Regions from separate parts of the Pseudomonas sp. DF5 genome, predicted to be linked through region 1. Evidence: predicted binding sites of a transcription regulator. Region 1 holds the regulator's gene; the other holds the start of a gene.
The links. Region 1 encodes sigma-54, which starts transcription at its own class of promoters, with help from an activator protein. Its sites were predicted from a motif close to ANTGGCATNNANNTTGCTNT; they were not measured.

Region 1 (15,541 bases):
TCCTCATCGACAAACTGATCGGTGATCGCGTGGCGCGCTTCGCCAGCGTCAGATACACGGTCAAAGGTCCGTGGAAAGAGCCAAAAATCACCTTCGACAAGCCTTTTTGAGCTTTTTTTGAAAAAGCACTCTCCGGGCCTATGGAGTAGCATGGCCAAAGGTTCTTTTGTAGCCGCCACGTTCCCTGTAGCAGCCTGCGGCAGCTGCTACAAGGGAGCGTCGTTGACCTGCGGCAGTGGGAAATCACAAAAAAGGAAATGGCCATGTCTGTAGCGGTGATTCAAATGGTCAGCCAGAGCGACGTACTGGCCAATCTGGTCCAGGCCCGTCGCCTGCTTGAGCAGGCGGCGACCGGTGGCGCGCGGCTGGCCGTGTTGCCGGAAAACTTCGCTGCCATGGGCCGTCGCGACATTGCTGACATCGGCCGCGCCGAAGCCTTGGGCGAAGGCCCGATCCTGCCATGGTTGAAACAGACCGCCCGCGACCTCAAGTTATGGATAGTAGCCGGCACGTTGCCGTTGCCGCCGGCGGATCAACCGACCGCCAAAGCGCATGCATGCTCGTTGTTGGTCGACGATCAGGGCGAGACCGTGGCGCGGTACGACAAGCTGCACCTGTTCGACGTGGACGTGGCGGACAATCGCGGGCGTTATCGCGAATCCGATGACTATGCTTATGGCAGTGGTGTGGTGGTTGCCGATACGCCGGTCGGTCGAGTCGGCCTGACGGTGTGCTACGACTTGCGATTTCCGGAGCTTTACAGCGAATTGCGTGCTGCCGGTGCGGAATTGATTACCGCGCCGTCGGCCTTTACCGCAGTGACCGGCGCGGCCCATTGGGACGTACTGATTCGCGCGCGGGCCATCGAGACTCAATGTTATGTGCTCGCGGCCGCCCAGGGTGGAACACATCCGGGGCCACGAGAGACCTTTGGTCATGCCGCCATCATCGACCCATGGGGACGGGTGCTGGCACAACAGGATCAGGGCGAGGCCGTGCTGCTGGCCGAACGCGACAGCAGCGAACAGGCGTCCATCAGGGCGCGGATGCCGGTGTCCACTCACCGGCGCTTTTTCTCGCAGGGCGCTCAGCGACCTGCATCAGAACGACGAATTTAAGGCGTAAAGCATATGAGCGAGTTGTTGTCCTCTGTCAGTGAACACCTCCTGGCGCCCGGCGGCGTAACGATCGAGAGCCTGCAAGGTGTGCTCGGCGATCTGGCCGGCCCGGGCATCGATGCCGCCGACCTGTATTTCCAGGGGCAGATTTCCGAGTCCTGGGCGCTGGAAGACGGGATCGTCAAGGAAGGCAGCTTCAACCTCGACCAGGGTGTCGGCGTGCGTGCGCAATCGGGGGAAAAAACCGGTTTCGCCTACAGCAATGCGATCACCCTCGAAGCACTGGGCGCGGCGGCCCGTGCGGCCCGTTCGATCTCCCGGGCTGGGCAGAATGGCACCGTACAAGCTTTCACCACTCAGGATGTCGCTCAGTTGTACGGGCCGGACAACCCGCTGGAGGTGATGACTCGCGCCGAGAAAGTCGAGCTGCTCAAGCGTATCGACGTGGCGACGCGTGCCCTTGACCCGCGTATCCAGCAAGTCACCGTGAGCATGGCCGGGGTCTGGGAGCGGATTTTGATCGCCTCCACCGATGGCGGTCTGGCGGCGGATGTGCGGCCGCTGGTGCGTTTCAACGTCAGTGTGATCGTCGAGCAGAACGGTCGTCGTGAGCGCGGCGGTCATGGCGGTGGCGGTCGTACCGATTACCGCTATTTCCTCAGCGAAGACCGCGCCATGGGCTATGCCCGTGAAGCTTTGCGTCAGGCGCTGGTGAATCTGGAAGCGATCCCTGCCCCGGCGGGTACGTTGCCTGTGGTGTTGGGTTCGGGGTGGTCCGGCGTGTTGTTGCACGAAGCCGTTGGCCATGGCCTGGAAGGCGATTTCAATCGCAAAGGCAGTTCGGCCTACAGTGGGCGCATGGGCGAGATGGTTGCATCGAAGCTTTGCACCATTGTCGATGATGGCACCTTGGCTGGACGTCGTGGTTCCTTGAGTGTCGACGACGAAGGCACTCCGACCGAGTGCACCACGCTGATCGAAAACGGCGTGCTCAAGGGGTATATGCAGGACAAGCTCAATGCGCGCCTGATGGGCGTGGCCCGCACCGGCAACGGTCGTCGCGAATCCTATGCGCATCTGCCGATGCCACGCATGACCAACACTTACATGCTCGGCGGCGAAAGCGACCCGGCGGAAATCATCGCCTCGGTGAAAAAAGGCATCTACTGCGCCAACCTCGGCGGCGGTCAGGTGGACATCACCAGTGGCAAGTTCGTGTTCTCCACCAGCGAGGCGTACCTGATCGAAGACGGCAAGATTACTGCCCCGGTCAAAGGCGCGACCTTGATCGGCAACGGGCCGGAAGCCATGAGCCGGGTGTCGATGGTCGGTAACGATCTGGCGTTGGACAGCGGTGTGGGGACGTGTGGCAAGGACGGGCAGTCGGTGCCGGTGGGTGTCGGCCAGCCAACGCTGAAAATCGATGCGATCACCGTAGGTGGCACAGGATCGTAAGGGGTTCTTGAAAAAGTGAAGCTTCGGGTGAGTTGCGAGGCAACTCACCCGATTCGGGACTTAACGCAAACCGCGTTGAGTCTCGTCCAGCTCACGGATGTACTTGAAGATTTTACGGCTCGAAGCCGGTGGCTTGTTGGTCGCCAGTTCGTGCTGGGCCTGACGGATCAGGGAGCGCAATTGTTGACGATCGGCCTCCGGGTAATCGACGACGAACTTCTCCAGGACGGCGTCGTCGCCTGCGATCAAGCGATCGCGCCAGCGTTCCAGGCCATGGAAACGTTCGTTGTACTGCCGGGTGGAGGCATCGAGTTGATCGAGCAGGCTCAGAATGGCGCCAGTGTCCTGATCGCGCATCAGCTTGCCGATGAACTGAAGGTGCCGTTTACGCGCGATGTTCGCGGTGTGCTTGGGCGCATCGGCCAGAGCCCGGCGCAAAGCGTCGGTCAAGGGCAGTTTTGCCAGCAGGTCAGGCTTGAGTGTTGTAAGGCGCTCGCCGAGGTCAACCAGAGCATGCAGCTCGCGTTTGACCTGGGATTTGCTTTTTTCTCCCGTATCGAGGGAGTCGTCGTAAGAATCAACCATGGTGGCCGTCCGCAAAGAAACGCCGCCATGATAACCAGTCGGGGGCCGCTTGTCCGGCCCGGTCGCTCGATGACCGTTACCGAAAGCAGAATTTGAGTGGAGAACAGCATGAGTGCAGTTGAAAGCGTCGGCCCACAAGCGTTGCCGGCACTGCAAGAACAAGTCGAGCAGATCATTGCTGAAGCCAAGCGCCAGGGTGCCAGTGCCTGTGAAGTGGCGGTATCGCTGGAACAGGGCCTGTCGACCACGGTGCGTCAGCGGGAAGTCGAAACCGTTGAATTCAATCGCGACCAGGGCTTCGGCATTACCCTGTATGTCGGTCAGCGAAAGGGCTCGGCGAGCACCTCGGCCAGTGGTCCGGAAGCGATTCGCGAAACCGTTGCTGCTGCGCTGGCAATCGCCAAACACACGTCGGAAGACGAAGCCGCAGGCCTGGCGGATGAAGCGCTCATGGCTAAGGACCTGCAGGATTTCGATCTGTTTCACCAATGGAACATCACTCCGGAGCAAGCCATCGAGCAGGCCCTGGCCTGTGAAGCGGCCGCATTTGCCGCTGATAGCCGGATCAAGAACGCGGATGGCACCACCCTCAGCACTCACCAGGGCTGCCGGGTTTACGGCAACAGCCATGGTTTCGTCGGTGGTTACGCCTCGACTCGTCACAGCCTCAGCTGCGTGATGATCGCCGAGGCTGATGGCCAGATGCAGCGTGATTACTGGTACGACGTGAACCGGCAGGGCAATTTGTTGGCCAGCCCGGAGAGCATCGGCCAGCGTGCCGCGCAACGGGCGGCGAGCCGCTTGGGCGCACGCCCGGTACCGACCTGCGAAGTGCCGGTGCTGTTTTCCGCGGAACTGGCCGGAGGTTTGTTCGGTAGTTTTCTCTCGGCGATCTCCGGCGGCAGTCTGTACCGCAAGTCGTCATTCCTCGAAGGCACGCTGGGGCAGAAACTGTTCCCTGAATGGCTGACCATCGATGAGCGTCCGCACTTGATGCGTGCCCTGGGCAGTTCGGCCTTCGACGGCGATGGCCTGGCGACTTACGCCAAACCGTTCGTTGAGAACGGTGAACTGGTGTCCTACATTCTCGGTACCTACTCCGGCCGCAAGCTGGGTATGCCGAGCACCGCCAATGCCGGCGGGGTGCACAACCTGTTCGTCACCCATGGCGACGAAGATCAGGCGGCCTTGCTGCGCCGCATGGGCCGTGGCCTGCTGGTTACCGAGCTGATGGGGCAGGGCCTGAATATGGTCACTGGCGATTACTCCCGTGGCGCGGCGGGTTTCTGGGTCGAGAACGGCGAGATCCAGTTCGCGGTGCAGGAAGTGACCATCGCCGGCAACATGCGTGACATGTTCAAGCAGATCATTGCGGTCGGTAATGACTTGGAATTGCGCAGCAACATTCGCACCGGTTCGGTGTTGATCGAGCGGATGACGGTGGCGGGTAGCTAAGCTGCGGTTGCTACAAAAAAAGCGCCACCCGATCGGGTGGCGCTTTTTTTTTGGATCATTGGATCGCAGCCCGTAGGCGCTGCCGAAGGCTGCGATCTTTTGCTGTTTATTCGCCTTCGTCAAAGTAATTGTTGATCAACTTCACCAATGCCTGCAGCGCCTCGTCAGCCTGCTCGCCTTCGGTACTCAGGTAGATTTTGGTGCCCTTGCCAGCAGCCAGCATCATCATGGCCATGATGCTTTTGCCGTCGACTGCGGATTCTGGCGTGCGTCCTACCCTGATCGTGCAATCCTTGAACTGACCGGCGACTCCGACAAATTTGGCAGACGCGCGGGCATGCAGGCCCAGCTTGTTGATGATTTCGATTTCCAGAGCAGGCATCGCGATGTGAATCCTTTAGCTGAGGTCGCGGTGGCGAACCTGGACGTTCTTCAGGGATTGTTGCAGGACCTGACCCAGACGTTCGGTCAGGTAGACAGAGCGATGATGCCCGCCGGTGCAGCCAATGGCTATGGTGACATAGGCGCGGTTGCTGGCGGCAAAGCGGGGCAACCATTTAAGCAGGTACGAGGAAATGTCCTGGAACATTTCTTCAACGTCAGGCTGCGCCGCCAGGTACTCGGCCACCGGTTGATCGAGCCCGGATTGTGCCCGCAGCTCCGGTTTCCAGTAAGGGTTGGGTAGGCAGCGCACGTCGAACACCAGATCGGCGTCCACCGGCATTCCACGCTTGAACCCGAAAGACTCCACCAGAAACGCAGTGCCGGGTTCCGGCTGATTCAGCAGGCGCAGCTTGATGGTATCGCGCAGCTGATACAGGTTCAGACTGGTGGTGTTGACCTTGAGGTCGGCCAGATCGGCGATCGGCCCCAGCAGATTGGTTTCGTCCTCTATCGCCTCCGCCAGCGAGCGATTGGCACTGCTCAGCGGGTGACGGCGGCGGGTTTCCGAAAAGCGTTTGAGCAGGGTCTCTTCATCGGCGTCCAGATACAGCACATCGCACTGGATATGCCGGCTGCGGACTTCTTCCAGCAATTCGGGAAACCGTGACAGGTGGCTAGGCAAGTTGCGTGCGTCGATGGACACGGCCACCAGCGGCTGTGCCAGTTCGGTGTGAATCAGTGCGCGTTCGGCCAGTTCCGGCAGCAGGCCGGCAGGCAGGTTGTCGATGCAGTAGTAGCCGTTGTCCTCGAGAACATCGAGGGCGGTGCTTTTACCTGAGCCGGAGCGGCCACTGACGATGATCAGGCGCATGATTAATGACCGTTTTGCTCGTCCAGGACAACCTGATACAAGGCTTCGTTGCTCGGGGCACTGCGCAGTTTTTCACGCACTTCCTTGCGATCAAGCATGCTGGCGATCTGGCGCAGTAACTCCAGGTGCGCATCGGTGGCGGCTTCCGGGACCAGCAGTACAAACAGCAGGTCAACCGGGGCGCCGTCAATGGCGTCGAAATCGATGGGTGCGTCCAGGTGCATCAAGGCACTGATGGGCGATTCGCAGCCCTTGAGACGGCAGTGGGGGATGGCGATACCGTTGCCAAAACCGGTGGAACCGAGTTTTTCACGGGCGACCAGACTCTCGAAGACATCCTGCATGGCCAGATCCGGCACTTCGCGATGGATGAGGTTGGCAATTTGCTCGAGGGCTTTCTTTTTACTGCCGCCCGGCACGTTCACCAGGGAACGGCCGGGGGTCAGGATGCTTTCAAGTCGGATCATGGGTTGGGAGTGTCAACGACCGGTCGCGCCCTGGAGGAGGCTCTGGGTCTTTTCCTTATGCTTTTTGAGTTGTTTATCCAGCTTGTCGGTCAGTGCGTCGATCGCTGCGTACATATCGGTATGTTCCGCGTTAGCGACCACTTCATTGCCGGGAATATGCAGCGTGGCTTCGATTTTCTGCTTGAGCTTCTCGACCGTCATCGTGACCTGCACGTTGGTGATCTTGTCGAAATGCCTCTCTAATCGTTCGAGTTTTTCGCCGATGTAGGTGCGAAGAGGTTCGGTCACTTCCAGTTGGTGTCCACTGATGTTGACTTGCATACAGCTTCTCCTTCGTTGCCAGTGCATAAAGCGGTAGATCAGATGATCTACCACTGGAACGCTGTGGCGTGGCTCTACATCAACCGCTTACGTTCGCTCGAAGGCGCGATCCCGAGGGATTCGCGGTACTTGGCGACGGTGCGGCGAGCCACCTGAATGCCTTGTGCCTCCAGTAAACCAGCGATCTTGCTGTCACTCAACGGCTTTTTCTGATTTTCCGCGGCAACCAGTTTTTTGATGATCGCGCGGATCGCCGTGGACGAGCATTCACCGCCTTCGGAGGTGCTGACGTGGCTGGAAAAAAAGTATTTCAGTTCATAGATGCCCCGTGGGGTATGCATGAATTTTTGCGTGGTTACCCGTGAAATCGTCGATTCGTGCATGCCCACCGCTTCGGCGATGTCATGCAGCACCAACGGCTTCATGGCCTCGTCGCCGTACTCCAGGAAGCCGCGTTGATGCTCGACGATCTGGGTGGCGACTTTCATCAGGGTTTCGTTGCGGCTTTGCAGGCTCTTGATGAACCAGCGAGCCTCCTGCAACTGATTACGCATGAAGGTGTTATCGGCGCTGGTATCGGCGCGGCGTACGAAGCCGGCGTATTGGGCGTTGACTCGCAGGCGTGGCACCGACTCCTGGTTCAATTCCACCAGCCAGCGCTCGTTGTCCTTGCGCACGATCACGTCGGGAACGACGTATTCGGCTTCGGTAGACTCGATTTGCGAACCTGGGCGCGGGTTGAGGCTCTGGACCAGTTCGATCACCTGGCGCAGTTCATCTTCCTTGAGCTTCATGCGGCGCATCAGCTGGCTGTAGTCGCGGCTGCCGAGCAGGTCGATGTAATCGGTGACCAGGCGTTTCGCCTCGGCCAGCCAAGGGGTCTTGGCGGGCAGTTGGCGCAGTTGCAGCAGCAGGCATTCACCAAGATTGCGGGCGCCGATGCCGGCAGGTTCGAATTGCTGAATGCGGTGCAGGACGGCTTCGATTTCGTCCAGTTCGATATCCAGTTCCGGATCGAAGGCATCGAGGATTTCCTCGAGGGTTTCGTCCAGATAGCCCTGATTATTGATGCAATCGATCAGGGTCACGGCGATCAGGCGATCGGTGTCGGACATCGGCGCCAGGTTCAGTTGCCAGAGCAAATGGCTTTGCAGGCTTTCGCCGGCCGATGTACGGGTGGTGAAGTCCCACTCGTCGTCATCGTTGCTCGGCAGGCTGCTGGCACTGGTCTGGTAGACGTCTTCCCAGGCGGTATCGACAGGCAGTTCGTTGGGAATGCGCTCGTTCCAGTCGCCTTCCTCAAGGTTATCCACTGTCGGGGCGGTTTCCTGGTAGGAGGGCTCCTGAATGTCGGCGTTGGGTTTTTGTTCGGTGTTGTCGGCCAAGGGGTCGGCGTTATCGAAGTCGTCGCCTTCTTCCTGGCGTTCGAGCATCGGATTGGACTCCAGGGCCTCCTGGATTTCCTGTTGCAGGTCCAGGGTCGACAATTGGAGCAGGCGGATGGCCTGTTGCAGCTGCGGTGTCATCGTCAGCTGCTGGCCCATTCTCAAGACTAGCGATGGTTTCATGGCAGGGGCTTAACACCTTATTCGCCGGCGCACATGCGCCATCCACTACAGGGCGCCGAAGCGCCAAACATAAGCAAATTATATGCCTGAAACTGAAGTGTTTGCCTAGAGCGCTGTAACAATAAAAACCTGTTGATTTTTTATTGAAATGAGCGCTCTGACGACTGGCCAGACTCCTCAGCGCTTACAGGCGGAACTCATGGCCCAGATACACTTCCTTGACCAATTCGTTGGCCAGGATGGTGGCGGAGTCACCTTCGGCGATCAGCTGGCCATCGTTGACGATGTAGGCTGTTTCGCAGATGTCCAGGGTTTCACGGACGTTGTGGTCAGTGATCAGCACGCCAATGCCTTTGGCCTTGAGGTGGTGGATGATCTGCTTGATGTCGCCCACCGAGATCGGGTCCACGCCGGCGAAGGGTTCGTCGAGGAGGATGAATTTCGGGTTGGTGGCCAGTGCCCGGGCGATTTCCACGCGACGGCGTTCGCCACCGGACAAGCTCATGCCAAGGCTGTCACGGATGTGGTGAATGTGAAATTCCTGCAGCAGGCTTTCCAACTCTTTGCGGCGACCGGCCTTGTCGAGTTCCTTGCGGGTCTCGAGGATGGCCATGATGTTGTCGGTCACCGACAGCTTGCGGAAGATCGACGCTTCTTGCGGCAGATAGCCGATACCGGCCTTTGCGCGACCGTGCATCGGCTGGTGGCTGACGTCCAGGTCGTCGATCAGTACGCGGCCCTGATCGGCCTGTACCAGGCCGACGATCATGTAGAAGCAGGTGGTCTTGCCTGCGCCGTTGGGGCCAAGCAAGCCGACAATCTGACCGCTGTCGATGGACAGGCTGACGTCGCGCACGACCTGGCGGCTCTTGTAGCTCTTGGCCAGATGCTGAGCTTTCAGAGTTGCCATTACTGGGCCTTTTGCTCGTCGGTTTTCTTTTTCGGCTGGATCACCATGTCGATACGCGGACGTGCCTCGGTGACCTTGCTGCCCGTGGCGCGACCGGCGCTGGCCAATTTTTTCACCGTGTCATAGACGATTTTTTCGCCCTGGGTGACGTTGTTGTCCTTGTCGACAACTTTGGCCTTGTCGATCAGTACGACGCGGTTTTGCGCGGCGTGATATTGGATGGTCACGCCCCAACCCTGAACAGGCTTGGTGTCGCCAGCTGTTTGCAATTGCTCGAAGTACGCCAGGTTGCCCACCGAGGTCACCACGTCGATGTCGCCAGTCGGGGTGCGAGTGATGGTCACGGTGTTGCCGGTGACCTTCATCGAGCCCTGAGTGATGATCACGTCACCTTTATAGGTGGCAATACCATTCTTGTCGTCCAGCTGGGCGTCGTCGGCCTGAATGCGGATAGGCTGCGCTTGATCGGTCGGCAGAGCCCAGGCGCTCACGCTTCCCAGTGCTGCGCTCAGACCGAGCAAAATAGGGAGAGTTTTAACGAGCCTCATACTGTCCTCTTACGTTCGATAGCAGGTGTATCCTGCTTTCTTTCAAGTACGCTTTCATTCCGTTGCCTGTCGATACACCGCCGGCGCCGTCGATTCTAACGGGTTGATCGGTCTGCGCATATTGCTGCTGCGGGAACACTGTCATACGGGTGGTGGTAATCAGGGTTTTACGGTTTTTTTCGTCGAAACGCGTGATACGTACCGAGTCGATCAACTCGACCTGGGTGCCGTCCGGGTTGACTTCGCCGCGATCGCTCTGGACGTGCCAGGGGAATTCGGTGCCGCGAAACATGTTCAGGTCAGGGTTGGACAGCAACGTCACTTCCGTCGCCTTCAGGTGTTCGACCTTGTCGGACGTCATTTCATACTGCAATTTGCCGTCCGGCAGGTACTGCACGCTGTGGGCGTTGATGGCGTAATAGTCGATCGCGCTTTCATCGACCTTGACCACTGGCTTGTCGAGGAAACGTTCCGGGCTGATGTTCCAGTAGCCGACCGCGGCGAACAGTGCCGCGATACAGCCGAATATCAGGATGTTACGAATCTTTTTGCTCAGCATGATGGGCTCACAGGTACGCGGCGTTGGCCGCATCGAGGCGGCCCTGGGCGCGCAGGATCAATTCGCAGAATTCGCGAGCGGCACCCTCGCCACCGCGGGCCTGGGTGATGCCGTGGGCGTGTTCGCGCACGAAGCTGGCGGCGCTGGCCACGGCCATGCCCAGGCCGACGCGGCGAATCACCGGCAGGTCTGGCAGGTCGTCGCCGAGATAGGCCACTTGTTCATAGCTCAGGTTGAGTTGGGCAAGGAGCTCGTCGAGCACCACCAGTTTGTCTTCGCGACCCTGATACAGGTGTGGAATGCCGAGGTTCTTGGCCCGTCGTTCGACCACCGGGGTCTTGCGTCCGCTGATGATAGCTGTCTGTACGCCGGCTGCCATCAACATCTTGATGCCCTGGCCGTCGAGAGTATTGAAGGTCTTGAATTCGCTGCCGTCTTCGAGGAAGTACAGGCGCCCGTCGGTCAGCACGCCGTCGACGTCGAATACCGCCAGTTTGATCTGTTTGCCGCGTTGCAGCAGGTCCGTGCTCATTACATTACTCCAGCGCGCAGCAAATCGTGCATGTTCAAGGCGCCGACCGGGCGGTCTTCGCTATCGACCACGACCAGTGCGTTGATCTTGTGGTCTTCCATGATTTTCAGCGCCTCGGCGGCAAGCATCTCGGCACGAGCGGTCTTGCCGTGGGCAGTCATGACCTGGTCGATGGTGGCGCTGTGTATGTCGATGCTGCGGTCCAGGGTGCGACGCAGATCGCCGTCGGTGAAGATCCCGGCGAGTTTGCCGTTGGCTTCCAGAACCACGGTCATGCCCAGGCCCTTGCGGGTCATTTCCATCAGCGCGTCCTTGAGCAGGGTGCCGCGCTGAACCTGCGGCAGCTCTTGCCCGGCGTGCATGACGTTTTCCACTTTCAACAGCAGGCGTCGGCCAAGTGCGCCGCCTGGGTGGGAAAAGGCGAAGTCTTCAGCGGTAAAGCCGCGGGCTTCCAGCAGCGCCACCGCCAGGGCATCGCCCATCACCAGAGCGGCGGTGGTCGATGAGGTTGGCGCCAGGTTCAGCGGGCAGGCTTCGTGCTCGACGTGGACGTTGAGGTTGACCTCGGCAGCCTTGGCCAGCGCTGAGTCGGGATTACCGGTGACGCTGATCAATTTGATGCCCAGGCGCTTGATCAGTGGCAGCAGGGTAATGATTTCATTGGTGGAGCCGGAGTTCGACAGTGCCAGGATGATGTCGTCACGCGTGATCATGCCCATGTCGCCATGGCTGGCTTCAGCTGGATGCACGAAGAATGCCGTGGTGCCGGTGCTGGCCAGGGTGGCGGCAATCTTGTTGCCGATGTGCCCTGATTTGCCCATGCCGACCACGACTACGCGGCCTTTGCTGGCCAGAATCATCTCGCAAGCGCGTACGAAATCTGCGTCGATATGGGGTAACAAGCCTTGCACGGCTTCCAGTTCGAGACGGATGGTGCGTTGTGCAGATTGAATCAGGTCGCTGGATTGGCTCATGTCAGAAATCGTATAGCCTGATGAAAAGGCGGCGATTATAACGGTAATGATCAAAACCCTCACGCAAGTTCGTCGCGGTTTGTCATTCCTTGTTGCCGAATCCTCTAAATAGATGATTCCAGGCGCTCATGTTGTTGATAGTGCCCGGCTTGGGCCTTGGGCGCTTGATGATTGCAGTGATATAGTTCGCCGCCAGTTCGGCCTGCCCGGGAAGGTATGTGCTTTCGTCAGAAAGCCAGGCGTCCGAGTGAGAGGCTGCATCGCAAGGAGTTTAGATGAGTGCCGATAACGCCTACGCGGTCGAGCTGAAGGGACTGACCTTCAAGCGCGGTGCGCGCAGCATTTTCAATAACATCGATATCCGCATACCACACGGCAAGGTCACCGGCATTATGGGGCCTTCCGGGTGTGGCAAGACCACACTGCTGCGGTTGATGGGGGCACAATTGCGCCCCACCAGCGGTGAAGTCTGGGTCAATGGCCAGAACCTGCCAACGTTGTCGCGCAGCGATTTGTTCGATGCGCGCAAGCACATGGGCGTGCTGTTTCAGAGCGGCGCGCTGTTTACCGATCTCGATGTATTCGAGAACGTCGCCTTTCCGCTACGTGTTCATACCACGCTGCCGGAAGAGATGATTCGCGACATTGTCCTGCTCAAATTGCAGGCCGTGGGCTTGCGTGGCGCCCTAGACCTGATGCCTGACGAATTGTCTGGCGGCATGAAACGTCGAGTCGCGCTGGCCCGGGCGATTGCCCTCGATCCGCAGATTCTCATGTACGACGAGCCTTTTGTCGGCCAGGACCCGATCGCCATGGGCGTGCTGGTGCGCCTGATCCGCCTGCTCAACGATGCGCTGGGCATCACCAGCATCGTGGTCTCCCACGATCTGGCCGAGACCGCAAGCATCGCCGACTACATCATTGTGGTAGGTGACGGGCAGGTGTTGGGGCAGGGTACACCCAAGGAATTGATGAATTCGCAGGAGCCGCGGATCCGCCAGTTCATGACTGGCGAACCCGACGGCCCGGTCGCATACCACTTTCCAGCGACGGATTACCGCGCAGATCTTCTGGGGAAGCGCTGATGCGCAAGATTTCATTAATAGAAAGAGTGCGCCGTTTCGGCCACGCCGGCATCGATGTGCTGGCGGTATTCGGGCGTTCGGCGCTGTTCCTGTTTCATGCCTTGCTCGGTCGCGGTGGCATCGGCGGCAGTTTTGGCCTGCTGGTCAAGCAACTGCATTCGGTTGGCGTGATGTCCCTGGTGATCATCGTGGTCTCCGGGGTGTTCATCGGTATGGTGCTGGCGCTGCAGGGCTTCAATATCCTGTCCAGCTATGGCTCGGAGCAGGCTGTCGGGCAGATGGTTGCGCTGACACTGCTGCGTGAACTGGGGCCGGTCGTCACGGCCTTGCTGTTCGCCGGGCGTGCGGGTTCGGCGCTGACCGCCGAAATCGGCAACATGAAATCCACCGAGCAACTGTCCAGTCTGGAAATGATCGGGGTTGACCCGCTCAAGTACATTATTGCTCCGCGCCTGTGGGCCGGCTTCATTTCCCTGCCGGTGCTGGCAATGATTTTCAGCGTGGTGGGTATCTGGGGCGGTTCGTGGGTGGCCGTCGACTGGCTGGGTGTCTATGAAGGCTCCTACTGGTCGAACATGCAAAACAGCGTGACGTTTGTCGACGATGTGCTCAACGGCATTATCAAAAGCATCGTTTTTGCCTTCGTCGTGACCTGGATCGCCGTATTCCAAGGCTATGACTGCGAGCCCACTTCCGAGGGGATCAGTCGTGCCACTACCAAGACCGTGGTGTACGCCTCTTTGGCGGTACTCGGCCTGGACTTTATTCTGACCGCCTTGATGTTTGGAGATTTCTGATGCAAAACCGCACCCTGGAAATCGGTGTCGGCCTTTTCTTGCTGGCTGGCATCCTGGCTTTGCTGTTGCTTGCGTTGCGGGTCAGTGGCCTGTCCCCGAGCGCAACCACCGATACTTATAAACTTTATGCGTATTTCGATAATATCGCCGGTTTGACTGTCAGAGCTAAAGTGACCATGGCCGGTGTGACCATCGGCAAGGTCACTGCGATCGATCTGGATCGCGACAGCTTCACCGGTCGGGTGACCATGCAACTGGAAAAGCGCGTAGATAACCTGCCGACTGACTCCACTGCATCTATCCTGACCGCTGGCCTATTGGGTGAGAAATACATCGGTATCAGTGTGGGCGGGGAACAAACCCTGCTCAAGGATGGTGGAACCATCCACGACACGCAGTCGTCGCTGGTGCTTGAGGACCTGATTGGTAAATTTCTGCTCAATACCGTTAGCAAAGACGCCAAATGAGGAGTTTTTCAATGATCTCTATCTTACGACGTGGCCTGTTGATATTGCTCGCGGCCTTGCCGTTGATGGCTAACGCCCTGGCGGCGCAGTCGGCGCACGATCTGGTTCAGGACACTACGACCCGGATGCTCGCCGACCTGTCGGCCAATAAAGAGAAGTACAAGCAGGATCCACAAGACTTTTATACGGCCTTGAACACTATCGTCGGACCCGTGGTGGATGCCGAGGGCATTTCCAAAAGCATCATGACGGTCAAATACTCGCGCAAAGCAACGCCCGAGCAAATGAAGACGTTTGAAGAAAACTTCAAAAAGGGCCTGTTCCAGTTTTATGGCAACGCATTGCTCGAATACAACAACCAGGGCATCACCGTTGAGCCTGCCAAGGATGAGTCAGGAGACCGTACCAGCGTTGGCATGACGGTCAAAGGCAGTAGCGGCGCGATCTATCCTGTGTCTTACACGCTCGAAAAGATCAACGGCGAATGGAAGTTGCGTAACGTCATTATCAACGGCATCAACATTGGCAAGCTGTTCCGTGATCAGTTCGCTGATGCAATGCAGCGCAACGGCAACGATCTGGACAAGACCATCAACGGTTGGGCCGGAGAAGTCGCCAAAGCCAAGGAAAACACCGAAAAAGCTGTTGAGAAGAAAACCCAATGAGTGAGTCGGCCATTCGCATGAGCGAAACCGGCGAGTTGCTGCTCAGCGGTGTGCTGGATTACCGGACCGGCCCGAACTTGCGCAAGCAGGGGCAGGTACTGATCAAGTCCAGCAAGGCGCCTGCGCTGGTGGTCGATTGCTCCGCAGTGGAGAAGTCCAGCAGTGTCGGCTTGTCGCTGCTGCTGTGCTTCATGCGCGATGCTCAGGTGGCCGGCAAGGCCGTGAGCATTCGCGCGATGCCCGAAGACATGCGCAAAATCGCTCAGGTCAGCGAATTGACCGAGCTGTTGGCGCACCCCTGAACCGCATCTATAAAGAAGCCCCCCGTCAGAGTCCTGCTTCGCGGGGTTCGCAGGCGCGGGGCTTTTTTGTATGATGTCCGACCCGCGCGCACAGGGCGCCGATTGAGGTTGAGCATGCAGGCCGTAGAAGTGAAGAGCTTCCTTGAAGGAAAGCTGCCAAACACGAAGGTGGAAGTTGAAGGCGAAGGCTGCAATTTCCAACTGAACGTGATTAGCGATGAACTGGCGGCGTTAAGCCCGGTGAAGCGTCAGCAGCAGGTCTATGCCCATTTGAACCCGTGGATTGTCGATGGCAGCATCCATGCGGTCACTATGAAATTTTTCAGCAGCGCGGCCTGGGCCGAGCGCACCTGAGCCCAAGGGCGTCGAGATTCTTATGGATAAATTGATTATTACTGGTGGCGCTCGTCTTGATGGCGAGATCCGCATCTCCGGGGCAAAGAACTCTGCCTTGCCGATTCTGGCTGCTACCTTGCTG
Region 2 (15,541 bases), on a different contig from region 1:
CAGCGTGTGGTTGGTGTACGACAGCGTGTCGACCGTGATCTGCCACGCCGCGTCCCACGCCACGTCATAGACGTCGACCAACTGACGCATCAGCTCAGCCACGGCAATCGAGGGGTGAGTGTCGTTGAGTTGAATCGCGGCGTGATCACCCAGGGTCAGCACCGAGGTGTGCATGTTGCGATGGCGACGCAACAGATCCTGCAGGGATGCGGCGACGAAGAAATACTCCTGGCGCAGGCGCAATTCCTGGCCGGCCTCATTGCTGTCCGCCGGATAGAGCACGCGGGAGATACTTTCTGCCCAGGCAACTTCCGCGACCGCGCCCAAGTGGTCGCCCGCGTTGAAGCGCTCCAGATGCAAGTCCTCCATGGCTCGGGCGCGCCACAGCCGCAGTGTGTTGACGCTCGCACCACGCCAGCCGACCACCGGAGTGTCATAGGCAATGGCCCGCACGGTTTCCGCCGGGGACCAGACTTGCCTGGACTTGCCGGTTTCATCGGTCACGGTTTCGACACTGCCGCCGAAACCGATCGGGTAGGCAACCTCTGGCCGTTCGAACTCCCACGGGTTGCCGAAGTCCAGCCAGTGTTCGGTCTGCTCCTGCTGCCAGCCGTCGACGATGGCCTGGCGGAACAAACCGTGTTCATAACGAATGCCATAACCATGGCCGGCGATGCCGAGGGTCGACATGCTTTCCATGAAGCACGCCGCCAGACGTCCGAGGCCACCGTTGCCCAGTGCCGCATCGGGCTCCAGCAGACGAATGCGTTCGATGTCGACGCCCAGTTCGGTCATGGCCTCGCGGGCCACATCGAGCAGGCCGAGGTTGCTCAGGCTGTCGTAGAGCAAGCGACCAATGAGGAATTCAAGGGAAAGGTAATAAACCCGTTTCTGGCCTTTGCGGTAAATCTGCCGGGTGTGATCCATCCAGTGCTCGACCATGTGATCACGCGCCGCCAGGGCAATGGCTTCGAACCAGTCGTGGTCGAAGGCGTGATCCGGGTCTTTGCCCACCGCGTAAGTGAGCTTGGTCAAGACGGCGTCGCGGAATGCGGCCACCTCTGCTTCGCGAACAAGTGGTTCTTGAGTCATCGATAAGACCTCGAGCGAGCGTGAAGTTGTCTGAGCCTAGTCGGTCTGACAGACCGTAGAGACTCTGGTTCGGCAGTTTTTCCTGTTAGTACGAGATAGATCGACATTACGTTGTCGTGTGCCAGAAACAATGCAGGGGCCGTGCCGGACACAGGACTATTTTGCGACAAGCAAAAAAATCTGGCGAAAGGTTGTTCAAAAATCCACCAGTCCCGGTATGATCGCGCGCCCTGATGCACACGCTGGTAACAACCGATGATGAAGCCCAACCTGATCGCCGCCGCGGAAATCGATCGCCTCGATACCTGGGCCAAGTACTCTGCCCCAATGTGCGGCTCGTGCATGTCCAGCTGCTGCACGCTGCCGGTCGAGGTCAAGATCAAGGATCTGATCCGTATCGGCATCGTCGACGAATTCGAACTGGGCGATCCACCCAAGAACATCGCCAAGCGCTTGCAGAAGGAAGGGATTGTCGAGCGCTACAACCAGAAGTCCGAGATCTTTACCCTCCAGCGCATGAGCAACAACGATTGCCTGTACCTGGATCGTAAAAGCCGTTTGTGCACTATTTATGATAAGCGCCCGGACACCTGCCGCAACCACCCGAAGATCGGACCGCGGCCGGGGTATTGCGCGTACAAGCCTAAAGAAGTGGTGCGCGAGACCAGCAGCTCCAGCCGCACCCTCGAAAAGTTTTAAAGCCGCCTCGATCCCCGTAGCAGCTGTCGAGCCCCAGCGAGGCTGCGTTCGGCAGCGCAGCAGTCGCAGGCCTGAAAACACGATTTATATGATGCACCGCAGCGTTTGATTTCACGACTGCTGCGCAGTCGAACACAGCCTCGCAAGCTCGGCAGCTGCTACAGCCTGACAAACAAAAACGCCCCCGGCCTTTCGACCGGGGGCGTTTTCATTCAGCCTGAGTTAACTCAGTTCTTGGCTTTCTTGGCAGCGCGGGTACGCTCGCCTTCGTCCAGGATCTTCTTACGCAGGCGGATCGACTTAGGTGTCACTTCGCACAGCTCGTCATCCTGGATGAATTCCAGAGCCTGTTCCAGAGTGAAGCGAACAGGTGGAACCAGGGCGATGGTTTCGTCTTTACCCGAAGCACGCATGTTGTCGAGCTTCTTGCCTTTGGTTGGGTTGACGCCCATGTCGTTGTCACGGCTGTTCAGACCAACGATCTGACCGTTGTAGATCTCTTGACCGTGTTCAACGAACAGCTTGCCACGTGCCTGCAGGGTTTCCAGGGAGTAGGTCAGTGCCTTGCCGGTTTCTACCGATACCAGAACACCGTTCTGACGACCGGACATGTCGCCGGACTTCATGGTGTCGTAGCGATCGAAGATCGAGGTCAGGATGCCAGCACCGTTGGTCAGGGTCAGGAACTGGTTACGGAAACCGATCAGACCGCGAGCAGGGATGTTGTACTCCAGACGAACACGGCCTTTGCCATCCGGCACCATGTTGGTCAGGTCGCCTTTACGCAGGCCCATCTCTTCCATGACCTTGCCCTGGGATTCTTCAGGGGTGTCGATGGTTACGTTTTCGAACGGTTCCTGCTTCACGCCGTCAACTTGACGGATGATCACTTCCGGACGACCAACGCCCATTTCGAAGCCTTCGCGACGCATGGTTTCGATCAGTACCGAGAGGTGCAGCTCACCACGGCCGGAAACCTTGAACTTGTCAGCCGAGTCGCCTTCTTCAACGCGCAGTGCAACGTTGTACAGCAGCTCTTTGTCCAGACGTTCCTTGATGTTACGGGAAGTCACGAACTTGCCTTCTTTACCGCAGAAAGGCGAGTCGTTTACCTGGAAGGTCATGGAAACGGTCGGCTCGTCAACGGTCAGAGGCTTCATCGCCTCGACGTTGTCCGGCTGGCACAGGGTGTCGGAGATGAACAGCGAGTCCATACCGCTCACGCACACGATGTCACCGGCAAACGCTTCTTCAACGTCGATACGGTGCAGGCCGTGGTGACCCATCAGCTTCAGGATACGACCGTTACGCTTCTTGCCGTCGGCGCCAATGGCCACGACTGGAGTGTTCGGCTTGACGCTACCACGAGCGATACGGCCAACACCGATAACACCCAGGAAGCTGTTGTAGTCCAGTGCCGAGATTTGCATCTGGAACGGGCCTTCACGGTCAACTTTAGGAGCCGGTACGTTGTCGACGATCGACTGGTACAGCGGGGTCATGTCTTCAGCCATGTCGGTGTGGTCCAGACCGGCAATACCGTTCAGGGCCGAGGCGTAGACGACTTTGAAGTCCAGCTGTTCTTCGGTAGCACCCAGGTTGTCGAACAGGTCGAAGATCTGGTCCAGAACCCAGTCCGGACGCGCGCCTGGACGGTCAACCTTGTTGATGCACACGATTGGACGCAGGCCGGCTTCGAACGCCTTCTTGGTCACGAAACGGGTTTGCGGCATAGGGCCGTCTTGAGCGTCAACCAGCAGCAGAACGGAGTCGACCATCGACATTACGCGTTCAACTTCACCGCCGAAGTCGGCGTGGCCCGGGGTGTCCACGATGTTGATGTGGTAGCCGTTCCAGTTGATGGCGGTGTTTTTCGCCAGAATGGTAATACCGCGCTCTTTCTCCTGGTCGTTGGAGTCCATCACGCGCTCGTCGTTGAGCTCGTTGCGCTCCAGGGTGCCGGATTGACGCAAGAGTTTGTCTACCAGGGTGGTTTTACCATGGTCAACGTGGGCAATGATGGCGATGTTGCGTAGATTTTCGATCACTTGTGTATCTCGATCAGAGGATTCGGTGTGCTGACAAGTCTTGGCAGCGATTAACAGTAGCGTCCGTACAAGCCGTTACAACTTGACGGTGGCATCGGGGGGCCGGTGACGCAGGCCACAGGCAAACAGCCCCGGGCACTTAGCTCGGTCGATAAACGCGCACATTGGCATGCCCCTCACTGAGCAAATGGTGGGCATGCAGGCGACTCATCACGCCTTTGTCGCAATACAGCAGGTACTGGCGAGTAGGGTCCAGTTCCTTGAAACGAGCGTTCAGTGCATAAAACGGCATCGTCTGTACCTCGATACCAGGAAGCTCCAGCGGGTCGTCTTCGGCGGCATCCGGGTGACGGATATCGATGATGATCTGGCCCGCCAGCGCTTCGCTGACTTCTTCAATCTGCAAGTCCTGGCCCAATTCGTCGATCACGCGATCGATCGGCACCAGTTTGGCGTTCTCGAGCGCGCGCTCAAGGACTGCCATGTCGAATTCTTTCTCTTCGTGCTCCACGCGGTAGCGCTTGGCCGCCGTCTTCGGATTGACCGAGATGACCCCGCAGTACTCCGGCATGTGCCGGGCGAAATCGGCGGTGCCGATCTCGTTGGCCGTGTCGATGATGTCCTGCTTGTGACTGGCGATCAGTGGACGCAAGACCAGCTTGTCGGTCACGCAGTCGATCACGGACAGGTTCGGCAACGTCTGGCTCGACACCTGGGAGATCGCCTCACCCGTGACCAGCGCTTCGATGTGCAGTCGATCGGCAATTCGGGAAGCAGCGCGCAACATCATACGCTTCAAAACTACACCCATATGACTGTTATCGACTTTCCCGAGAATTTCTCCCAGAACTTCCTCGAACGGCACACTGACAAATAACACGCGTTGGGAGCTGCCGTACTTCTTCCAGATGAAGTGCGCGACTTCCATCACGCCCAGCTCATGGGCTCGTCCGCCCAGGTTGAAGAAGCAGAAATGGCTCATCAGCCCGCGGCGCATGATCTGGTAGGCCGCAACGGTGGAATCGAAGCCGCCGGACATCAGTACAAGCGTCTGTTCCAGGGCTCCGAGCGGATAACCGCCGATGCCGTTGTGCTGGCTGTGGATCACGAACAACCGTTGGTCGCGAACTTCGATACGGACTTCGATTTCGGGCTTTTTAAGATCGATCCCGGCGGCACCGCATTGGCGGCGCAACTGGCTGCCGACATATTTCTCGATGTCTATCGAACTGAATGGGTGCTTGCCCGCACGCTTGCAGCGCACCGAGAAAATCTTTCCGGCCAGCGCATCGCCGTAGTGCTGCTTGCACTTCTCGACGATGTCGTCGAAATCGCCCAGCGGGTACTCGTCGATCTGCAAAAAGTGCGCGATGCCCGGCGTGCAAGTCAGGCGCTCGCCCATCTCTTTCAGGACCTTGGGGTCGCTGACGCGGGTTTCCAGCTCGAGATTGTCCCACACACCGTTCACCACCACGGCCGGGTCCAGGTCGCGGAGCACGGTACGGATGTTTTTGGCCAACTGGCGGATGAAACGCATCCGTACCGGGCGGCTCTTGATGGTGATCTCGGGGAAGACTTTTACGATTAGTTTCATGAAAACAGCGCGCGCAGGGCCAGCCGAAAAAGGGGGGCGCGGATTATAGCGGAAATTGCTCAAGGTTTAACCAGTTAATGTGCAGAAGGTTTTGAGCGCACCAAAACAGGTCATTTACGGAATTCAACGCTACATTACAGGGCGAGATTTTGCGCTTTATGGTGCGCCGCCCCCTTATAAGCGTGATATTGGGGCAAAAAACCCATGATGAGGCACTGGCATGCAATTTGCTCCCTTGTGAGGCAGGTTGCCATGGCAGAGTATTCGCGCCGGCATCACCCACATTTAAGGGCATCCATTACTAGCCCTAAGCCACCCGGAGGACACTATGTCGAAGTCGGTTCAACTCATCAAAGATCATGACGTCAAGTGGATTGATCTGCGCTTCACGGACACCAAAGGCACTCAGCACCACGTGACCATGCCGGCTCGCGATGCGCTGGATGAAGCTTTCTTCGAAGAAGGCAAAATGTTCGACGGTTCCTCCATCGCTGGCTGGAAAGGCATTGAAGCTTCCGACATGATCCTGATGCCGGACGACACCACTGCCGTTCTCGACCCGTTCACCGAAGAGCCGACCCTGATCCTGGTTTGCGACGTGATCGAGCCTTCGACCATGCAAGGCTACGACCGTGACCCACGTGCGATCGCCAAGCGTGCCGAGGAATACCTGAAGTCGACCGGTATCGGTGACACCGTATTTGTGGGTCCAGAGCCTGAATTCTTCATCTTCGACGAAGTGAAGTTCAAGTCCGACATCTCCGGTTCCATGTTCAAGATCTACTCCGAACAAGGCTCGTGGATGTCCGACCAGGACGTGGAAGGCGGCAACAAAGGCCACCGTCCAGGCGTCAAAGGCGGCTACTTCCCGGTTCCGCCGTTCGACCACGACCACGAAATCCGTACCTCCATGTGCAACGCCATGGAAGAAATGGGCCTGACCATCGAAGTTCACCACCACGAAGTGGCGACTGCCGGTCAGAACGAAATCGGCGTGAAGTTCAACACCCTGGTTGCCAAGGCTGACGAAGTTCAGACCCTGAAATACTGCGTACACAACGTAGCTGACGCATACGGCCGCACCGCGACCTTCATGCCTAAGCCTCTGTACGGCGACAACGGTTCGGGTATGCACGTTCACCTGTCCATCGCCAAAGATGGCAAGAACACCTTCGCTGGCGAAGGCTATGCCGGCCTGTCCGATACCGCCCTGTACTTCATCGGCGGCATCATCAAGCACGGCAAGGCTCTGAACGGCTTCACCAACCCGTCGACCAACTCCTACAAGCGTCTGGTCCCAGGTTTCGAAGCTCCAGTGATGCTGGCCTACTCGGCTCGCAACCGTTCCGCTTCGATCCGTATTCCTTACGTGTCCAGCCCTCGCGCTCGCCGTATCGAAGCCCGCTTCCCGGATCCAGCAGCCAACCCATACCTGGGCTTCGCTGCACTGTTGATGGCTGGCCTGGACGGCATCCAGAACAAGATCCACCCTGGCGATGCAGCTGACAAAAACCTGTACGACCTGCCGCCTGAAGAGGCGAAAGAGATCCCACAAGTTTGCGGCAGCCTGAAAGAAGCCCTGGAAGAGCTGGACAAAGGTCGTGCGTTCCTGACCAAAGGCGGCGTTTTCAGCGACGACTTCATCGACGCTTACATCGCTCTGAAAAGCGAAGAAGAAATCAAGGTTCGTACCTTCGTACACCCACTGGAATATGAGCTGTACTACAGCTGCTGATCCGGTAGCGCCGCCTCACGCGGCGCGACAAAAGAGAGGCCTCCTTCAGGAGGCCTTTTTTGTGGGCGAACGTCTGTCATCGGATGCCCGGTTGCGTGCATCATGCCTTCCATCCGATAAAGCCGAGATCCCCCATGCATCTACGCCCATGCATTGCCTTGTTCACTGCCTTGCTGGCCAACAGCGCTTTTGCCAGCCCGGCACCTGCCGCCCTCGCCCCGCTACTAGGCACCATCGAGGAGCGCCTGGCGATTGCCGATCAAGTCGCGTTGAGCAAATGGGACAGCGGCAAACCCGTCGAGGACCGTCAGCGCGAGCGTGAGGTAATTGCTGGTGCCGTTGCCCTGGCACCTGCTTATAAATTGAGCAACGAAGCCGTCGAACAGTTCTTCTCGGCGCAGATCGAGGCCAACAAACTGGTGCAATACGCGCATTTGTCTGACTGGCATGCGCAAGGCAAGGCTCCCGACACCCCTCGCCCCGACCTCGTCGGGCAGATCCGCCCGCAACTTGATCAGTTACAAAAACGCCTGCTGCAACAACTGGCTGATTTCAGCCCTTATCGCAACGACCCGCAGTGCCCATCCTGGCTGGCCAAGGCCAATAAAACCGGCGCCCAAGTGTCTCTGCGCGAGCTCGCCAAGGTACGCGCCAGCGCTGAGTTGTGCAGCGTCAGCCGCTGAGCCGGCCTGCCGACATGCGCTGATGTGCTCTATGCTCAGCGCTTAGTCGCCACGAACGGAACAGGGCCGGACACTTGCCCACCGGCCAATGGAAGCCTGCAATGCGCTCATTGTTGTTATGCCTGCTCGTACTGATCGCCCTGCCCGTCGCCGCGCAGATCTACAAGTACACCGACGCCAACGGCAACACCGCCTACAGCAATCAGCCGCCCGATGGCGTTAATGCTCGACCGGTGGAATTGCCACCGCTCAACAGCGTCGAGCGCCAGTCGCCAAGCGAGCCGGTCGCGCCGGCCCAAGCCAGTAGCCGCGACCAGCCCGGCAGCGCCTATCAAGTGCTGGAGCTGACCGGCCTGCCCACCGAAGAAGCCTTGCGCGCCAACAACGGCACGTTCACCGTTGGCGTATTGATCAATCCGCGCCTGCAAGGCGCTCACCGATTGAGGCTGTTACTGGACGATCAACCCTACGGCCAGCCGAGCAATGTCCCTACCCTGCAATTGGTGAATATTGACCGCGGCGAACACCGCATCGCGGTTCAGGTCATCGACGGGCAAAAGGTCGTGCAACAAAGCCCCACCGTGACCTTCACTGTGCAACGGGTACACAAGCCTTGAGGGCCTGGTTGTTGATCGCCTGCCTGGTCTGCCTGCCGACAATGGCCGAAGTTTTCACCTACGTCGATGCCCAGGGTAATCGGGTTTTCACCGATCAGCCGGGCACTCGCAACGCCAAGCGTGTGCCATTGGCGACAAGCAATCGAATGTCGGCTAACCCGAGTGGCGCGCCCATGACGGCAGCGAAAGAAATCAAAGCCAAACCACTGTTTCATTACGACATGCTCCGGGTGCTGGTGCCGGAACCGGATGCCACGATCCGTAGCAGTGCCGGTGAAATGATCGTCAGCGTTACCAGCGAACCCGGCCTGCAACAGGGTCATCGTTACCGTTTGCTGCTGGACGGCCAGCCCACCGCCGAGCCCGGCCCCAGCCCGGTGTTCGCCCTGAGCAATATCGACCGCGGCAGTCACAACCTGTCGGTGGAAATCCTCGACGAACAGGGTCGCACCGTCGAACGCACCGCCAATCAACCGTTCCACATGCTGCGCATTTCCCTGGCACAAAAACGCCAGGTCAAACCCTGCACCCTCACCGACTACGGCCAACGGCCGGAATGCCCCCTCAAAGACAAGCCTGAAGAAGAAAAAAGCGCCTTCTTGCCCTTCTTCTAACTTCGTTCAGGTTTGCGCACTATATTGGTGCAAACATCTGCACCATACCCACATCTCAACCCATTTTGGTTCGAAAGTACCCGAAAAAACTGGCAGAACGCCATGCAAACGAGCGTAAAACGCCCGTTTCAGGCTCTAAACGCTTCTTTTCGGAGCCTTGGTTTGGTTTTTGCATTTTCCTCGCATCAGCGCTTGTTCCTTTCGCGCGCCCTGCTCCAAAAGAGGTCCTGATGACCATTAGCGACGCACTACACCGCTTGCTACTCGACAACCTGACCACCGCCACCATCCTGCTCGACGCCGAACTGCGCCTCGAGTACATGAACCCGGCGGCGGAAATGCTGCTGGCCATCAGTGGCCAGCGTAGCCATGGGCAGTTCATCAGTGAGTTGTTCACCGAATCCACCGAAGCGCTGAACTCCCTGCGCCAGGCAGTCGAGCAGGCGCACCCGTTCACCAAGCGCGAAGCGATGCTCACCGCCCTCACCGGCCAGACCCTGACCGTCGACTACGCCGTAACGCCGATCCTGAGCAATGGCGACACGATGCTGCTGCTGGAGGTTCATCCTCGTGACCGCTTGCTGCGGATCACCAAGGAAGAGGCACAGCTATCAAAGCAGGAAACCAGCAAAATGCTGGTGCGCGGCCTCGCCCATGAGATCAAGAACCCGTTGGGCGGAATTCGTGGCGCAGCTCAGTTGCTCGCCCGTGAGTTGCCGGAAGAGAGTCTGCGTGATTACACCAACGTCATCATTGAAGAGGCCGATCGCCTGCGCAATCTGGTGGATCGCATGCTCGGCTCTAACAAGCTGCCGTCGCTAGCCATGTGCAACGTCCACGAAGTGCTCGAGCGCGTTTGTCAGTTGGTGGAGGCCGAAAGTCAGGGCTGCATCACTTTGGTGCGCGACTACGACCCAAGCATTCCAGACGTTTTGATCGATCGCGAACAGATGATTCAAGCCGTGCTGAACATCGTGCGCAACGCGATGCAGGCCATCAGCAGCCAGAACGAGCTGCGCCTTGGCCGCATCAGTTTGCGTACCCGCGCCATGCGCCAGTTCACCATCGGCCACGTGCGCCATCGCCTGGTGACCAAGATCGAAATCATCGACAACGGCCCGGGGATCCCCGCCGAACTGCAGGAAACCATCTTCTTCCCCATGGTCAGCGGCCGCCCGGACGGTACCGGGCTGGGCCTGGCCATTACCCAGAACATCATCAGCCAGCACCAGGGCCTGATCGAATGTGACAGCCATCCAGGCCACACCACGTTCTCGATCTTTCTGCCACTGGAACAAGGAGCCACATCGACATGAGCCGTAGTGAAACCGTGTGGATCGTCGATGACGACCGTTCTATCCGTTGGGTCCTGGAAAAAGCCTTGCAACAGGAAGGCATGACCACGCAAAGCTTCGACAGCGCCGATGGCGTGATGAGCCGCCTGGCACGCCAGCAGCCGGACGTGATCATCTCCGACATTCGCATGCCGGGTGCCAGTGGCCTGGACCTTCTGGCGCGGATTCGCGAACAACACCCACGGCTGCCGGTCATCATCATGACCGCCCACTCCGACCTGGACAGCGCTGTCGCGTCCTATCAGGGCGGCGCGTTCGAATACCTGCCCAAGCCGTTCGATGTCGACGAAGCCGTTTCCCTGGTCAAGCGCGCCAATCAGCACGCTCAGGAACAACAAGGACTGGAAGTCGTCCCGACATTGACCCGCACCCCGGAAATCATTGGCGAAGCGCCGGCGATGCAGGAAGTGTTTCGCGCCATCGGGCGCTTGAGTCACTCCAACATCACCGTGCTGATCAACGGCGAATCCGGTACCGGTAAAGAACTGGTAGCCCACGCCCTGCACCGTCACAGCCCACGGGCGGCCTCGCCGTTCATTGCGCTGAACATGGCGGCGATTCCCAAGGATCTGATGGAGTCCGAGCTGTTCGGCCACGAAAAAGGCGCTTTTACCGGCGCGGCCAACCTGCGTCGCGGGCGCTTCGAACAGGCCGACGGCGGCACCCTGTTCCTCGATGAAATCGGCGACATGCCGGCGGACACCCAGACGCGCTTGCTGCGGGTACTGGCGGACGGCGAGTTTTACCGCGTCGGCGGTCATGTGCCGGTGAAGGTCGATGTACGCATCATCGCCGCGACTCACCAGAATCTGGAAACCCTGGTGCACGCCGGAAAATTCCGTGAGGACTTGTTCCACCGCCTCAACGTGATCCGCATCCACATTCCACGGCTGTCGGACCGTCGCGAAGACATCCCGACCCTGGCCAAGCACTTCCTCAGCCGCGCCGCGCAAGAACTGGCGGTGGAGCCGAAGCTGCTGAAAAGCGAAACCGAGGAATACCTGAAAAACCTGCCATGGCCGGGCAACGTGCGTCAGCTGGAGAACACCTGCCGCTGGATCACCGTGATGGCTTCGGGTCGCGAAGTGCATATCAGCGACCTGCCGCCAGAGCTGCTGAGCCTGCCGCAGGACTCGGCACCGGTGACCAACTGGGAGCAGGCGCTGCGCCAGTGGGCCGACCAGGCTTTGGCACGCGGCCAATCGAGCCTGCTCGACAGCGCCGTGCCGGCCTTCGAGCGGATCATGATCGAAACCGCCCTCAAACACACCGCCGGCCGCCGCCGCGATGCTGCCGTACTGCTGGGCTGGGGACGTAATACCTTGACGCGCAAGATCAAGGAATTGGGAATGAAGGTTGATGGTGGGGATGATGATGAGGGTGAAGAGGGCTAAACAGCCTTTAGTTCTTCATTGACCGCCAGATCCAATCGCGGGCAAGCCCGCTCCCACAGGATTTTCAGTGGTTTCACCATCGCGTGAACACCGTTGAACCTTGTGGGAGCGGGCTTGCCCGCGATGCTTTTGGGGCCACCGTGCACCGCAGCAATGCACCGTGAACCGCAATCGCGCACAACAACCCGTCCCAAATCCCGTGCTCATCTGCAGAAAAAACCATACCGAAAAAACACAAAAGCCCCGGAATACGGGGCTTTCAGCACTATTCAGCGACTTTCCGCTTCAACTTTTCAAAAACTGGCACGCCCCCTGCAATAGTCCAATCAGTGATTCGATTCACTACCCAGTTTCGGGGACCTTGGTACAGGCAGGCCGGGGATTCCCCTCTTTACACCGGGCTCACACCGCAACAGCGACGAGCCCTCCCGTTTTGGGGTCCTTGGTACAGGCAGGCCGGGGATTCCCTCTTTACACCGGGCTCACGACGCAAAGCGCGAGCCCTCCCGTTTTGGGAACCTTGGTACAGGCAGGCCGGGGATTCCCTCTTTTATTGCTCTCGGAGATGGATCTCCAGCCGCCAGCGGTCATCGACCTCGCTACCGGCCCACTCGCCCTGCAGTGGCCGGGCCGCCACCACCGTCAGCAACAATCCCCCATCACTCAAACGCGTTCGCCAGTTCACGTCCTTGCCGTTGAGCTTGAGCTGACCTTTCTGTGCACGGCCTTCAGCCTCGAACAACAACGCAACACTGCCGTCGACCAACTCGCCGTGGGTTTTGGGTTCGTGGTTGAACCACACCAGCAGCCCATCATTGGTCACCTCGACCTGCTGCAAAATGCTGGGGTCGGGCGCAGTCAGACGACCGATCATCAGGCCGACCATCACCCCGACAATCGCCAGCGAAGCCATCACCCGCGGGAATAGTTTCGAACGGGCATCCGCTTGCGGCGTAGAATGCTGCTCATCTTTACCTTCGGAGCCGTGCATGTTTCACGTCATCCTTTTCCAACCAGAAATTCCGCCGAATACCGGCAACGTTATCAGGCTGTGCGCCAACAGTGGCTGCCACCTGCATTTGATCGAACCGCTGGGCTTCGAGATGGACGACAAGCGTCTGCGCCGGGCGGGCCTCGATTATCATGAGTATGCCACCCTGCAACGCCACGCAGACCTCGCCAGCTGTCTGGAAAGCCTCGGTCATCCTCGGCTGTTCGCCTTCACCACCAAAGGTTCGCGACCGTTCCATGATGTCAGCTTCGCCGAAGGCGATGCCTTCCTGTTCGGCCCGGAAAGCCGTGGCTTGCCAGCCGAAGTGCTCGACGCCCTGCCCGGCGAACAACGCCTGCGCCTGCCCATGCGCGAAGGCTGTCGCAGCCTGAACCTGTCCAACACCGTGGCCATCGCGGTGTACGAAGCCTGGCGTCAACTCGGTTTTAAATAACACCCCATAACAAATGTGGGAGCGGGCTTGCTCGCGAAGGGGTCATCAGCTTCAACATCAATGTTGACTGACACACCGCCTTCGCGAGCAAGCCCGCTCCCACATAGGACTTGCGTTGACGCACAGACCGCTTATTGAACGGTTGGAGTCTCGCCAGCCGCCTGCATGCGTTGCAGCTCTTGTGCGTACAGCGCGTCGAAGTTCACCGGGGCCAGCATCAGGGCCGGGAACGAACCGCGAGTCACCAGGCTGTCCAGGGTTTCGCGAGCGTACGGGAACAGGATGTTCGGGCAGAACGCGCCCAGGGTGTGGCTCATCGACGCCGCGTCCAGGTTCTTGATCAGGAAGATCCCGGCCTGTTGCACTTCGGCGATGAACGCCACCTCTTCACCGTTTTTCACGGTGACCGACAGGGTCAGCACCACTTCGTGGAAATCGCCTTCCAGCGCCTTCTGACGGGTGTTCAGATCCAGACCGACGCTCGGCTCCCACTGCTGGCGGAAGATCGCCGGGCTTTTCGGGGCTTCGAAGGACAAGTCACGTACGTAGATGCGCTGCAAGGAGAATTGCGGTGCGTTTTCTTCTTCGCTAGCTGCAGTGTTCTGTTGGTCAGTCATCTCAGATCCTTTCTGATCTCGGGTCTTATAGGGTTAGCTATTTCTAAGTAACGCAGTCAGGCCTTGAGCATGGCGTCGAGCTTGCCGGCGCGCTCCAGGGCAAACAAATCATCACAGCCGCCAACGTGGGTGCTGCCGATCCAGATCTGCGGCACGGACGTACGCCCGGCCTTCTGAGCCATCGCGGCACGCACCTGCGGCTTGCCATCGACCTTGATCTCTTCGAAGGCTACGCCTTTGTTCTCGAGCAGGTATTTGGCTCGCGAGCAATAAGGGCAGTAATCGCTGGAATAGACGACGACGTTGTTCATATCACTTCACCAGTGGCAGATTGTCGGCTTTCCAGCTGGAAATACCGCCAGACAGCTTGGCAGCGGTGAAACCGGCCTTCACCAGTTCACGGGCATGCGTGCCGGCAGTCTGGCCCATGGCGTCGACCAGGATAATGGTCTTGGCCTTGTGCTTTTCCAGTTCGCCAACGCGTGCGGTCAGTTTGTCTTGAGGGATGTTCAACGCGCCAACGATGTGACCGGCGGCGAAATCCTTGGTCGGACGAATGTCGACCACCACGCCTGCGTCCTTGTTGACCAGGCCGGTCAGTTCACCGGTGCTCAGGCTGCGGCCGCCGCCTTGCATCTGATAGGCCAATAGCAGGGCCGCCAGTACAACGAAGATACCCACGAGAATGTAGTGGTTGGTGGCGAATTGAATCAGGTGATCAACCATCGAAGGAGGTTCCAGGGCGTTAAAATGTCGGCCAGTATACACAGCCACTATGGTGGGCCAAACCCCGTCTGGCGGTGACGGCGCCGGAACTTCGCTTTAAACTGCCACTCCCTTTTCCATCGCCCTCTATTAACTCAGCCACGAGTGGAATCCATGACTACCACGCCTAAACCTTTGGTCCTGATTATTCTCGACGGCTTCGGTCACAGTGAGAGCCCTGAATCCAACGCCATCTATGCGGCGAAGAAGCCCGTACTGGACCGCCTGTGGGCCACCGCGCCCAACGGCCTGATCTCGGGCAGCGGCATGGACGTCGGCTTGCCGGACGGCCAGATGGGCAACTCTGAAGTTGGCCACATGAACCTCGGCGCCGGCCGGGTGGTGTATCAGGACTTTACCCGAGTGACCAAAGCGATCCGCGACGGCGAGTTCTTCGAGAACCCGACCATCTGCGCCGCGGTGGATAAAGCCGTTGCTGCCGGCAAAGCCGTGCACTTCATGGGGCTGCTGTCCGATGGCGGCGTTCACAGCCACCAGGACCACCTGATCGCCATGGCTGAGCTGGCCTTCAAGCGCGGCGCCGAAAAAATCTACCTGCACGCCTTCCTCGATGGCCGCGACACACCGCCGAAAAGCGCCCAGTCGTCGATCGAGTTGCTGGATGCGACCTTCCAGGCCCTCGGTAAAGGCCGGATCGCCAGCATCATTGGCCGTTATTACGCCATGGACCGCGACAACCGCTGGGATCGTGTGTCCCAGGCCTACAACCTGATTGTCGATGGCGCCAGCGAATTCAACGCCGCCACCGCTCAGGAAGGCCTGCAAGCCGCGTACGAACGTGGTGAGAGCGACGAATTCGTCAAAGCCACCAGCATCGGTGAGCCGGTGAAGGTCGAAGACGGCGACGCCGTGGTCTTCATGA

Region 2: the regulator sigma-54 is predicted to act here: its motif matches at 5,648-5,667, upstream of glnA (glutamate--ammonia ligase).

Annotation. Positions count from the first base shown of each region.
Region 1 covers NZ_JBYVYM010000008.1:19,321-34,861, forward strand. The annotation lists gene AC30D7_RS09455 (YhdP family protein) at 1-110, shown strand, start outside; gene AC30D7_RS09460 (carbon-nitrogen hydrolase family protein) at 264-1,118, shown strand; gene tldD (metalloprotease TldD) at 1,131-2,573, shown strand; gene yjgA (ribosome biogenesis factor YjgA) at 2,634-3,158, opposite strand; gene pmbA (metalloprotease PmbA) at 3,267-4,613, shown strand; gene AC30D7_RS09480 (HPr family phosphocarrier protein) at 4,720-4,995, opposite strand; gene rapZ (RNase adapter RapZ) at 5,011-5,868, opposite strand; gene ptsN (PTS IIA-like nitrogen regulatory protein PtsN) at 5,871-6,335, opposite strand; gene hpf (ribosome hibernation-promoting factor, HPF/YfiA family) at 6,348-6,656, opposite strand; gene AC30D7_RS09500 (RNA polymerase factor sigma-54) at 6,731-8,224, opposite strand; gene lptB (LPS export ABC transporter ATP-binding protein) at 8,409-9,134, opposite strand; gene lptA (lipopolysaccharide transport periplasmic protein LptA) at 9,134-9,682, opposite strand; gene lptC (LPS export ABC transporter periplasmic protein LptC) at 9,669-10,241, opposite strand; gene AC30D7_RS09520 (KdsC family phosphatase) at 10,249-10,773, opposite strand; gene AC30D7_RS09525 (KpsF/GutQ family sugar-phosphate isomerase) at 10,773-11,747, opposite strand; gene AC30D7_RS09530 (ATP-binding cassette domain-containing protein) at 12,023-12,832, shown strand; gene mlaE (lipid asymmetry maintenance ABC transporter permease subunit MlaE) at 12,832-13,629, shown strand; gene mlaD (outer membrane lipid asymmetry maintenance protein MlaD) at 13,629-14,096, shown strand; gene AC30D7_RS09545 (MlaC/ttg2D family ABC transporter substrate-binding protein) at 14,108-14,761, shown strand; gene AC30D7_RS09550 (STAS domain-containing protein) at 14,758-15,063, shown strand; gene AC30D7_RS09555 (BolA family protein) at 15,178-15,417, shown strand; gene murA (UDP-N-acetylglucosamine 1-carboxyvinyltransferase) at 15,440-15,541, shown strand, end outside.
Region 2 covers NZ_JBYVYM010000021.1:47,990-63,530, reverse strand. The annotation lists gene AC30D7_RS19475 (glycogen/starch/alpha-glucan phosphorylase) at 1-1,092, opposite strand, end outside; gene AC30D7_RS19470 (YkgJ family cysteine cluster protein) at 1,351-1,791, shown strand; gene typA (translational GTPase TypA) at 2,019-3,839, opposite strand; gene thiI (tRNA uracil 4-sulfurtransferase ThiI) at 3,979-5,433, opposite strand; gene glnA (glutamate--ammonia ligase) at 5,762-7,168, shown strand; gene AC30D7_RS19450 (chorismate mutase) at 7,303-7,851, shown strand; gene AC30D7_RS19445 (DUF4124 domain-containing protein) at 7,953-8,468, shown strand; gene AC30D7_RS19440 (DUF4124 domain-containing protein) at 8,465-9,082, shown strand; gene glnL (nitrogen regulation protein NR(II)) at 9,313-10,398, shown strand; gene ntrC (nitrogen regulation protein NR(I)) at 10,395-11,831, shown strand; gene AC30D7_RS19425 (hypothetical protein) at 12,382-12,822, opposite strand; gene trmL (tRNA (uridine(34)/cytosine(34)/5-carboxymethylaminomethyluridine(34)-2'-O)-methyltransferase TrmL) at 12,821-13,276, shown strand; gene secB (protein-export chaperone SecB) at 13,408-13,893, opposite strand; gene grxC (glutaredoxin 3) at 13,950-14,204, opposite strand; gene AC30D7_RS19405 (rhodanese-like domain-containing protein) at 14,206-14,619, opposite strand; gene gpmI (2,3-bisphosphoglycerate-independent phosphoglycerate mutase) at 14,773-15,541, shown strand, end outside.